DNA from 2 places in the Paenibacillus sp. FSL K6-1566 genome. Region 2 is predicted to be linked to the other one. Evidence: riboswitches for the same ligand, from Rfam matches in the RefSeq annotation. Region 2 holds a riboswitch; the other holds the start of a gene.
The links. A riboswitch is a leader RNA that binds a small molecule or an ion and turns the genes downstream of it on or off. The one in region 2 is predicted to bind thiamine pyrophosphate.
Positions count from the first base shown of each region.

Region 1 (5,755 bases), 720 kb from region 2:
AGGAATGGGACAAGGAACAGCTAAGAAACCGGGCCGAAGCCTGAAATGGAGCTTGCTGGCGCTTATTATGGTTGTCATACTCGCAGGCTGCGGATCGAATGGGACGCAGAATAATGCAAGCCAGCCATCGAACGGAGAAAGCGGAACGGCTCCTGCGAATAACGGCTCCGGTGCATCCGGCGATTCGTACGAAGTGGTGCATGCGATGGGAACCGAAACGATCAAGGGCACGCCGCAAAAAGTGGTCGTCCTTACGAACGAAGGAACGGAAGCCTTGCTCGCACTGGGCGTGAAGCCGGTGGGCGCCGTTAAATCCTGGACAGGCGATCCGTGGTACCCGCATATTAAAGACCAGATGGAAGGCGTTACCGTGGTCGGCGAGGAGAGCCAGCCTAACATTGAACTGATTGCCGGACTGCAGCCTGACCTGATCATCGGCAACAAAATGCGTCAGGAGAAAGTGTATGAGCAGCTGAAGGCGATCGCGCCGACGGTATTTGCGGAGGATCTTCGCGGAGAATGGCAGAACAACTTCAAGCTCTACGCACAGGCAGTGAATAAGGTAAGCGAAGGGGAAGAGCTTCTCGCGGCGTACGACCAGCGTATTCAGGATTTCAAGGAGAAAGCCGGAAGCAAGCTGGATGAGACCGTTTCTGTGGTGCGCTTCATGGCCGGAAAGACGCGCGTTTACCATACGAACACCTTCTCGGGGGTTATTTTCGATCAGATCGGCATCGCACGTAATGAGATGACGAAGAACGCGAAGGACAATTTCGTGGACGAGATTACGAAGGAACGGCTTCCTGAGGTGGATGCCGACAGACTGTTCTACTTCACGTACGAAACCGGCGACGGCGGCGCCAACCAGACCGAGCAGGAATGGGTCAACGATCCGTTGTGGAAAAACCTGAACGTCGTTAAGAACGGTCAAGCCCATAAGGTCGATGACGCGATTTGGAACACCGCAGGTGGCATTCTGGCGGCAAACCTGATGATTGATCAGCTGTATGAATTTTACGGCTTGGAGAAATAAATCGTGTCCTGCCCCCATTTTATATAGAGAGTATGATGGGATACTAGTAAAAGCAGCCTGTTGAGTCCGCTCAACAGGCTGCTTTCGTTTGTCCATATGTCCGTTTATCTGTGTTTGACAGAATCCAGCATAACATTTTATTTCTGTGCCTGTACAATTTCAATAAAAAGAAGAAGCTGCCCCATCTTAGATAACGAAAGGGACAGCTTCTATTAATAACTTTCTTAAAGATTACTACAGTATATGCCGATTACTACCTCGGCTCATTTCCGGCAAGCCTTTTGCTCACAAAGATCATGGCAATGGACAGGCCTAGAAAATACAAAGGCATCATCATTAACGAACCATTGTGAAGAACGCTCATGCCCGTGGTGATCAGGCTGACGACAACGTAATAACCCAATCCGAAGATCGCTCCTGCAGTGCCGAGCACATCTGGATAAGACGTAAGCGCCAGACTTAGGCAATTGGGTATCGCCATTCCGATCCCGAGCAGAAGAACGAAAATACATGCTACCATAAGCACAAGATCAAAGAAGGAGACCTTGATGCCGGTAGCCGCAAGTGCTGTAAGACCAAGAGCTCCCACCATCGTAAAGAGCGTGCCAATCACGATAATTTGCTCAGCCTGGAGCCTTTTCAGCAGTCTTTTCGACAGCATGGCACCCATTATAGATGAGAGCGCAACAAAGATGCCGAAGAAACCAAACCTGCCGGGACTCATCTGAAAAAACTCAATAAAAATAAACGGGGCCTCCGCATAATAACTGAATAATATGCCGTTCGTTGCTCCAATGAGAAACCCGAATCCCCATACGTTACGGTCGAAGAGCAGACGCTTGGCAACGGATAGGGTGTTTATCTTGGAAGCAGCCGTCACTCTGGTCTCAGGCAGAGAAGTCCATGTATAGGCCCAAATGGCTGCGCTCATCAGAACGAGCGTCAAGAATACCCCTCTGAAACCTAACAATTGATCTACCCATCCGCCAATAAGAGGCCCTAGGGCAGGCGTAAACGCAAGCACTGCTGATATTTGGGCAAATACCGCATGACGCTTGGCTCCATCGATACTCTCGCGCAAAATGGTCTGCGTGACGACAGAACCGGTGCTGGCACCGAATGCCTGAACGAATCGACTCGCGAATAGCCATTCGACTGAGCCTGACAGATAACAGCCCAAGCTGCCGATCCCATAAACCAGGATGCCCCACAGCATGGCCGGCCGCCGTCCGATGGAGTCGGAAAGCCTTCCCCAGCAAAAAACGCCGAGCGCAAAACCCAGAAAGTAAATGCTGAGCGTTAGCTGGACCGCATTATTGCTAGCGCCCAATTGATGGGCAATGTCCGGTAATGAAGGTGTATATATCGTTTCACTGATCTGTGGAAAACCCACCAGGATCATGAACAACCATATGGAAGGAGTTGAGATTTTTCTTTGCACAGCTAATATCCCCCTTATCATTCAAAAATCTCAAGTTCGCTGGCAAAGAAATTACGGGATCGGGGGTTTGCACTTCGTTAGTCTTGCGAATGAAAGCATGAACGGTCACCTTTTTTTCTGGAATAAGGGGGTTAGGGGGTTATATCTACCGAGTATTGCAGCAAACACGGAAACGTTTGACACCACCGCCAAACCTATGTACAGTAATAGTCAATAGAATAGGAAGTCCACTAGGGGAGCCGTCAGCGGCTGAGACAAGAGCGTATCTTGGACCCTTTGAACCTGATCTAGTTCGTACTAGCGTAGGAAAGTGGAGCCTTCACGGATAGAGTCCTTTTTGCGCCTGCTTCTTCCGGGCAAGAGGACTATTGCTGAAGCCGCTCCGTTTTTCGGGGCGGCTTTGTTTGTCATGCTCCGAAGAACGTAAATTTTCTGCATCTTCGTTGCCCAGCACGATAGCGCACGAGTACGAGCTAGCAGCATGCAAGGTTGCCATATGCCGTGCATAAAGGGTTGGCCGTGTACATAAAGGGTTGCCGGATATACACATGTAGCCGGGTACAACGGCTGCCGGATCTGCAAAGTTTCCCGGATGCAACCGTTGCTGATATGAAAAGGATGCACGGTATGCGTAGGTTTGCGGGACATGCAATGGATGCTTGGCTGCCAATGCCAGGATTGCCCGGATTACCGGGATTGCCGGGTCGCTAGGAGGACTTCCTGCTCTTCATTTCAAGATGGAGGTGGGGAAAACCATGACGTTTACTCAAGAGCTTCGCCAGCAGGCGGACGGAATTTTCGAGGCGATCATAAACCATCCCTTCGTGCGGGGAATTGCCGCCGGGAAGCTGGACAGCGAACAGCTGATTCACTATGTGAAGCAGGACTTCGAGTATTTGAATGCCTACATTCGCATTTATGGCGTCGCCATATCCAAGTGCACGAGGCGGGAGGATATGGCGGCGTTCAACGAACAGATTGCGTTTATCCTCAACAGCGAGGTGCATCCGCATCAAAATTTCTGCTCGGTCGCGGGAGTGAACTATGAGCAGCTCCAGGGCTACCCTCTTGCCCCGTCTGCGCACCATTACATCCGTCACATGCTGACCGTTGCGCACGAGGGAACCCTCGGCGAAATTATGGCGGTCCTGCTTCCTTGTCCGTGGACGTATTATGAGATCGGCCGCAGACTGCTGGATGAAGTTAAGCCGGATCGCACCCATCCGTTCCATGAATGGATTCATTTTTACGGGAATCGAGGGGAGGATGCGGCAGGGAAGTTCCTTGGCCGTGTGGATGCGTGGGCGGAAGGAGCGACGATGAAGGAGCGCGAGCGGATGCGCGAGCATTTCATGCTGAGCTGCCAGCTGGAGTATATGTTCTGGGACATGGCTTACAAGCAGGAGGAATGGCCCGTGCCGTTCCAGCCGTTGGTCGATGCCAAGGGGTATGGGCGCTGAGCATTTGAGTTATGGGACAGACAGGGGTTACGAAAGGTCATGCATTTTGAGAATGAATCAGAATTCGGGTTGAGATGAGATTATGGGTTTCATATGTCGTATGTCATATGCCAAAAACCAAGAAAAGAATGGGAAAGGATGATGGCAATGAGCGGAAATACATGGGATTCGGAGCTTGCGGGGCTTTTAACGAAGGTGCAGCAGCAGAAGCCTCTTGTCCATAACATGACCAATGTGGTGGTTACGAATTTTACGGCCAACGGCTTATACGCGCTGGGCGCGTCGCCGGTAATGGCATTTTCCCCCGACGAGGTGGCGGATATGGCCCAAATTGCCGGAGCGCTCGTGCTCAACATCGGCACGTTGTCCCGCGAACAAGTGGATGCGATGATCATTGCCGGGCAATCTGCCAATACGCATCGCGTCCCGGTTCTCCTCGATCCGGTAGGAGCGGGGGCCACGCCGTTTCGGACCGATTCGGCCCTGCGGATCATGCGTGAAGTGAAGGTTTCCCTGGTGCGGGGCAATGCGGCCGAGGTTGCCAATCTGATCGGCGAAGTCCGGGTGATCAAGGGGGTCGATGCAGACGACTCTGCGTCCGGCGGGAACTTGGAGCTGGCGCTGCGGGCTGCACAGCGGCTAAATACGGTGGTGGCCATTACGGGAGAGGAGGACGTGATCAGCGATGGTGTTTCGGCGCGAATCATACGCGGCGGGCATGCGATGCTGACGAAAGTAACCGGAGCGGGCTGCCTGCTCACGTCCGTGCTCGGGGCCTTCGCCGCTGTGGAGCCGGATTTGCTGCTGGCGGGGACGGCTGGCCTTGCCTTCTATGGGGCAGCAGCCGCCCGCGCGGCCGAGCAAACGGCCGGACTCGGGCCGGGCAGCTTCCAGATCGCCTTCTTGGATGAGCTTGCAAAGCTCCACTCCGGTTCGCTCGAAGGGCACGCGTCGGTCCGCGAAGCGGACATCCTGACGGAAGGGAGCGTGTCCCGATGACAGACGCGCGGATTCCGAGAGCGCTGACGATTGCCGGGTCCGACAGCGGGGGCGGCGCAGGTATTCAAGCGGATCTGAAGACGTTCCAGGAGCTGGGCGTATTCGGCATGTCGGCATTGACTGCAGTAACGGTGCAGAATACATTGGGCGTCCATGGCGTCTATCCGCTCCCGCCGGAAGCGGCGGCGGAGCAGATCGAGGCGGTGGGCGGCGATATCGGCGTGGACGCCTTAAAGACCGGGATGCTGTTTCATGCGGATGTTATCCGCCTGGTCAGCGCTAAGATCCGGTCGTTTGGCTGGGAGAACGTCGTTGTCGATCCCGTGATGATCGCCAAGGGCGGTGCGGAGCTGCTGCGTACTGAAGCGGTTGATGCACTAAAGCGGGAGCTGCTTCCCTTGGCGATGGTGGTGACGCCTAATATTCCGGAGGCGGAGGTGCTGGCGGGAATGGGAATCCGCACGAGGCATGACTGCCGGGAAGCGGCTCGCCGCATCGGCGGGCTCGGTCCGCGGATCGTCATCATCAAGGGCGGTCATGGCAGCTTCGAGGAGGATGGAGATCAGGTGGTGGATCTGGTATATGACGGCACCGGCTTTACGGAACTCAGCGCCAAGCGCGTGAACACCGTTCATACGCATGGGACCGGCTGTACGTTCTCTGCAGCCATTACGGCAGGTCTGGCCCAGGGCTTGAGCGCCTTCGATGCGATTCAGAGCGGGCGTTTATTCATTCAAGCGGCCATTGAGGACGGATTAAACTTGGGGCAGGGACAGGGCCCGACCAATCATTGGGCATACAATCGCCGCCGTCAGGAGGTGC
Region 1 covers NZ_JBBOSR010000001.1:1,317,203-1,322,957, forward strand. Annotated here, with positions in the region: gene NST08_RS05635 (ABC transporter substrate-binding protein) at 5-1,033, shown strand; gene NST08_RS05640 (multidrug effflux MFS transporter) at 1,287-2,474, opposite strand; TPP riboswitch at 2,697-2,800, shown strand; gene tenA (thiaminase II) at 3,230-3,934, shown strand; gene thiM (hydroxyethylthiazole kinase) at 4,082-4,933, shown strand; gene thiD (bifunctional hydroxymethylpyrimidine kinase/phosphomethylpyrimidine kinase) at 4,930-5,755, shown strand, end outside.
Region 1: it holds a riboswitch for thiamine pyrophosphate, as region 2 does, so the genes downstream of both, tenA (thiaminase II) here and NST08_RS02620 (ABC transporter substrate-binding protein) in region 2, are expected to answer to the same signal.

Region 2 (5,755 bases):
CCTTTCGAACAAGCGGTCATTCTCGACCTGAATCAGGATTTGCCTGATCAAAATGAGAATGAAGCAGAGGGTCAAGCCGGTAAATAGACCGCTCCATCCCCCGAACCGATGGGCCATCAGGGCAAACATTCCGCCAAGGACGCTGTAGGGCAGCAAATATCGTACGATCAAGGTTCCTGCCGGCCACGGCTTCTTCTCGGATAGGGATCTCCTCCCCCTTCGAGGCAGCGTTTGTCCACCCGCAAAGCCGATAAAGCATGCAGAGAGGGTGTGCAGCGGATATACATATAGGCCAGCTCCGATGTTCATGAAACTATCAAGAAAGATCCGAAGGACATCCCCGAGCGCAAATGCGCTTCCACCAAGGCACAGGAAGATGACCGCCCGCTTGTGCAGCTGCTTAGTGTTAAAATACACGACCAGCGTAAAGAACATCAGTACGATTCCGCACAGCGGATAGAGCATCGCTCCTCCGGCCGACCTCCAGACGGTATCCGTCCCGCTCTCCATCTCCGGCTTAATGAGATACTCCCACCCCACCGTCATCAAGGTAATCGCAACAATGATGATGTCCAGGGTAAACCGAGCGCCCCGCAGCGGACCCTGCACTCGTCTGAACAGGTAAATCAGGGCACCGGCGAACAATAGAGCTTCCAAGCTCCAGAACAGTTCCGCCAGCCGGATGGATCCGCCAAACACCCCTCCAATCCATTCATCACCCGCATACAGGATGCGCCCTATTGCATCGCCGGCCAATCCGGCTGCAATCAGAAGCCAAAATCTGCGAAGATGGCCTTGCTCATACCGACTGCCAATCACCCCGATCAAATACGCGAATGCGGCTATCGGAGCCATAATGGCTAAGATGCGGTGAAGCAATAAAGCGTCCGGCATCCACAGGGCCAATATCCATTGGATCAATGCGTATCCAATCGCGAGCCGAATATATATGGAATCGGATGGACCCGGGCTCATTCATATCCCTCCCTGAAACAAAAGGTAGGCTTGGTCATTCATGATGAATAGGTCTTTCGAATTAAAGCGTTTCCATATCCAATCATACTTTTAGCCCGAGGAAAAGTAAAGAAAGAAGCGCCCAACAACTGGATATTTATAGGCATATAGGCCGCGTAGAATCGTTATTTGCGGAATTGTCCCGGGATTGTAGTCACTCAATCCCCACTTGACACATGGGGTTTATGTAGTATTATTCTTTCATATCAACGTATCTTTGGTTTTATATCCTAGCATAGTTTCATGGAAGGGGTTCTTGTAAAATGGGACAAAGACGATTGGACCATGTAGGCATTGTCGTAAGGGATCTGGAAGCAACGATCGCTTTCTATACGAAGGTGGTCGGCCTTGAGCTCAAGGACCGTCTGACGCACACGAACGGTGTCATCCAGCTGGCTTTCCTCGGCTTTAACGGCAGCGATGAAACCGAGGTCGAGCTGATTCAAGGATACAGCGACTCCCTTCCTGCGGAGGGAACGGTGCATCACTTTGCCGTCAGCACGGACGACATTGAAGCGGAATATGCACGGGTGAAAGAGCTGGACGTTCCGCATCTGGATGAGGAAATCGTCACGCTGCCCAACGGCTACCGCTATTTCTTCGTGCACGGTCCGGAAGGCGAATGGATTGAATTTTTCCAGCGCTAACAGGCCAGGTCTAAGGTTGCCCGCCCGCATATAGAGACTCCTATGGGTCGCCTGGATCATTCGGGTCTTCCATGCCTGGACAGCCACTCACCCCGGCGACCTATACGAACGTAGAAAATCGCCTTCAGGCATGGGGCGTTCCCGTACTGGACAGGTGCTTCCGGTAGGTCTATAATAACGGAAGTATAACCCGTAACTTCATAAATACCGGGGGAGCTGGAATCGGCCGGCTGAGAGTGTATCCCATAGAGATACTGACCCTTATACCTGATCTGGGTAATGCCAGCGTAGGAAGCCATAGGATTGCGGCTGTTCATAAGCCGTAGTATATACTTACGCCGTCATGCGCTCCGATACGATCGGGGCGTTTTTTGTTGTTGTTATGAAGTTAATACGGAAAATGGAAGACATATAAGGAGAGGAGAAACACGATGAAACAACGTACATGGCTCTCTCTGCTGCTAGCCTGCGTCCTGCTTCTGGTCGCTTCCGGCTGCGGGGCAAGCGGCCAGAACGGCGGAAGCGCGCCCGGCAAGCAAGAGACTGCCGGAGAAGGAGAACAGCCGGCCAAGCTCCGCGATGTCCAATTGATGCTGGACTGGTCGGCGAACACGAACCACACCGGATTATATGCAGCCAAGGAGCTCGGATATTATGAGGAGGAAGGGCTGAACGTGCAAATCGTACAGCCGGGCTCCGGGGGAACCGATGCGATGGTCGCTTCCGGCAACGTACCGTTCGGCATCAGCTATCAGGAGGGCGTAACGCTCGCCCGGACACAGGGGCTGCCGCTGGTTTCGATCGCAGCCATCATTCAGCATAATACGTCCGGATTCGCTGCACCGAAGGATCGGGGCATCAAGAAGGCCTCCGATTTTGAAGGAAAATCCTACGGAGGCTGGGGCTCTCCGATTGAGGAAGCCGTCATGAAATCGATCATGGAGATCGATGGAGCCGATGTGAACAAGGTCAACATCGTGAACATCGGAGACGCCGATTATTTTACGGCGGTTAAGCGGGATATTGATTTCGCCTGGATCTACTATGCCTGGACAGGCATTGAAGCCCAGCTTCGCGGCGAGCCGCTGGACATGATCTACGTGAAGGATTATTCCGAACAGCTGGATTATTATACGCCGGTCATCGTAACGAACGAGAAGCTGATCGCGGATGACCCGGAGCTTGTCAAAGCGTTCATGCGCGCAACGTCCAAAGGCTATCAATATGCGATAGACCATCCGGAAGATGCCGCGGCACTGCTGTCGAAGGCAGTTCCCGACCTGGATGCCGAGCTGGTGCTGGAAAGCCAGAAGTGGCTCAGCCCGCGCTATCAAGATGACGCGCCGCGCTGGGGCGAGCAGAAGGCCGAGGTTTGGTCCGGATATGCCGACTGGATGTTTGAGCGCAAGCTGCTGGAGAAGGAATTGGACGCGGAGCGCGCGTTTACGAATGAGTTTTTGCCTGACAAATAGGAGAAGCACTCCCCGCAGCATTGCAATGCTGCTTCGCGGCTCATCGGCATGAGGCTTAACGGCCGTGCAAATGAGAACCCATATACGAAAGGACGATTGACTCATGGCGAATACACTGCTGAGCATTCAAGTCATTCCGCGTACGCCGGACGGCGGAGACAGCATCCCTTATGTGGATGAAGCCATTAAGGTAATCCAGGATTCCGGCGTCAAATACGAGGTCCATGCTTTGGAAACAACGATGGAAGGCGAGCTGTCCGAGCTGCTCCGCATCGTGGAGCGAATGCATGATGCGCTGGTGAAAGCCGGGAGTCCGAGCATCATCTCCCAAGTCAAAATCGCACATCATCCGCAGGGCATCAGCATGGATAAGCTCACGGAGAAATACCGTCCATGAAAAGCTGGTGGAGCTCGATATGGCCGCCCGTCGTGGCGGTCCTCTTCTTTTTGATCGTGTGGCAGGCTGCGGTCTGGATGTTCGATATCGAGAAATTCATTCTGCCTGCGCCGACGGCTATCGGGCATGAAGCCATCACCGGGGCGTCGGGACTTATGGAACACACCTGGGCTACCCTAAAGTTAACCGTGATCGGATTTGCCATCGGAACCGGTATCGGACTCCTGCTCTCTTTGGCTCTGCACAGGGTCCCTTTTCTCAAAACAGCCCTTTATCCGCTTCTCATCTTAAGCCAGAACGTGCCGACCATCGCCTTGGCCCCGCTCCTCATGATCTGGTTCGGGTTCGGCATGCTGCCGAAGGTCATCGTCATTACGCTCGTTTGCTTCTTCCCCGTAGCCGTAGCGGCCCTCGACGGGCTGGCACGGACCGACCGCACGATGATGAATTATATGCAGATGACGGGAGCCACGCCGTGGCAAATCTTCACCAAGCTGGAGCTTCCGCACGCGCTGCCATCCATCTTCTCCGGGATTCGGATCGCGGCCACGTATTCGGTCATGGGGGCGGTCATCGGGGAATGGATCGGGTCTGACCGGGGAATCGGCTATTATATGATGCTGCAAAAATCCGGGTACCGGACCGATCGCGTATTCGTGGCCATTCTGGTTATCGTGCTGCTCAGCCTGCTCATGGTAGGCGTTATCACCCTGCTGGAGAAACGGCTGATCCGCTGGAACCGGAAGCATTGATTGGCATGGCTTGGCCATATAGATGCTCTCTGCTTCATGAGTTGAACGATTGAACCGGGAGGCGGGGCAAATACATGCAGGGTTCCTCTTGCATCGCGGCTGCTCCCAGCTTTAAATGGTTCTTTCATATTCAGATTACAGATAAGGTTGAAATCAGGGATCTTAATAAAGAAGGGAGGCTGCCCATATGACGCAGCAAGCGCCTGATTCCGTCTTGAATTCGACCGGCGGCGCAGCCGCTCCCCCCGCTCCTGCCCTGGAGGTCCGGGGGATTCGCAAGGTGTTCCGCGAGCGGCGCAGTGAAGTGCATGTGCTGGAGGAGCTGTCGCTTAAGGTGCTTCCCGGGGAATTCGTATCGATCATCGGCCCTTCCGGCAGCGGAAAAAGCACGCTCTTTCACATCATCGGCGGATTGATTGCGCCTGATGCCGGTCAGGTCCTCATGGAGGGACTGGAGGTCACCGGGGAGAAGGGCCGCATCGCTTATATGCCGCAGCAGCCGGCCTTGTTCCCGTGGCGGACGATTGAGGACAACGTCCTGCTGCCGGAGGAGCTCCGGGGGACCTCTAAAGCTTCCGCTCGCGCCCATGCCCGCGCTTGGATGGAACGGGCCGGGCTTGGCGGCTTCGAGCAGGCTTATCCGCATACCCTATCAGGCGGGATGCAGCAGCGCGCGGCATTTCTGCGGGCGCTCATGAGCCCGCAGGAGGTCATGTGCCTCGATGAGCCGTTCAGCGCGCTCGATGCCCTGACCCGAAGCGACATGCAGCGCTGGCTGCTCGATATATGGGAGGACACGCGGCGCTCGGTGCTGATGATCACCCATCATATTGAGGAGGCGCTGCTGCTCTCGGACAGCATCTATATTCTGTCCGCGCGTCCCGGCTCGGTTCTGAAACGGGTCGAGGTTCCGTTCACCCGTCCTCGCCGGGAGGATCTGCTGCTGGATCCGTCCTTCATCGAGCTGAAATCCGAGATTTCAGCCGTGCTGCGGCAGGAGCAGCAGAAACGCAATTGACTAGCAGGGACTGCTATCAGGACGCTGACTTGCTATGCTTCCGGCTGCATTCAAGATGCTGACTTGTTATGTTCCAGCCGCTGTCAGGTGCAGATTTGTTATGCTTCAGCCGATTGTAGGAAATGTTAACTTGCCATTCCTCTTGAAGCTGCTGTATGCTGCATAACAATTTCATTTGATGCGGATTATAGATTCCATTCCTCAGACGGAACAGCCGGCTGCATGCATAAGCAAGCGGCCGGCTGTTATAGGTTCCGGCACGGAGCCGGATAAGTAAAGAATAGCTTCTATATAATATATGTAGAGACAAACTGTAAGAACATTGGATACGAAAGGAGGGCTCATTATGGCATCCGGAACAGCTTCAACCTCATTACCGCTTGAACCGTATGATCGAGTGGATATCCCGCTCATCGATACGCATATCCATCTCGACAGCTATTCGCTTGCCGATC
Region 2 covers NZ_JBBOSR010000001.1:596,579-602,333, reverse strand. Annotated here, with positions in the region: gene NST08_RS02630 (GGDEF domain-containing protein) at 1-975, opposite strand, end outside; gene NST08_RS02625 (VOC family protein) at 1,278-1,661, shown strand; TPP riboswitch at 1,861-1,972, shown strand; gene NST08_RS02620 (ABC transporter substrate-binding protein) at 2,093-3,133, shown strand; gene NST08_RS02615 (thiamine-binding protein) at 3,237-3,530, shown strand; gene NST08_RS02610 (ABC transporter permease) at 3,527-4,282, shown strand; gene NST08_RS02605 (ABC transporter ATP-binding protein) at 4,470-5,300, shown strand; gene NST08_RS02600 (TatD family hydrolase) at 5,647-5,755, shown strand, end outside.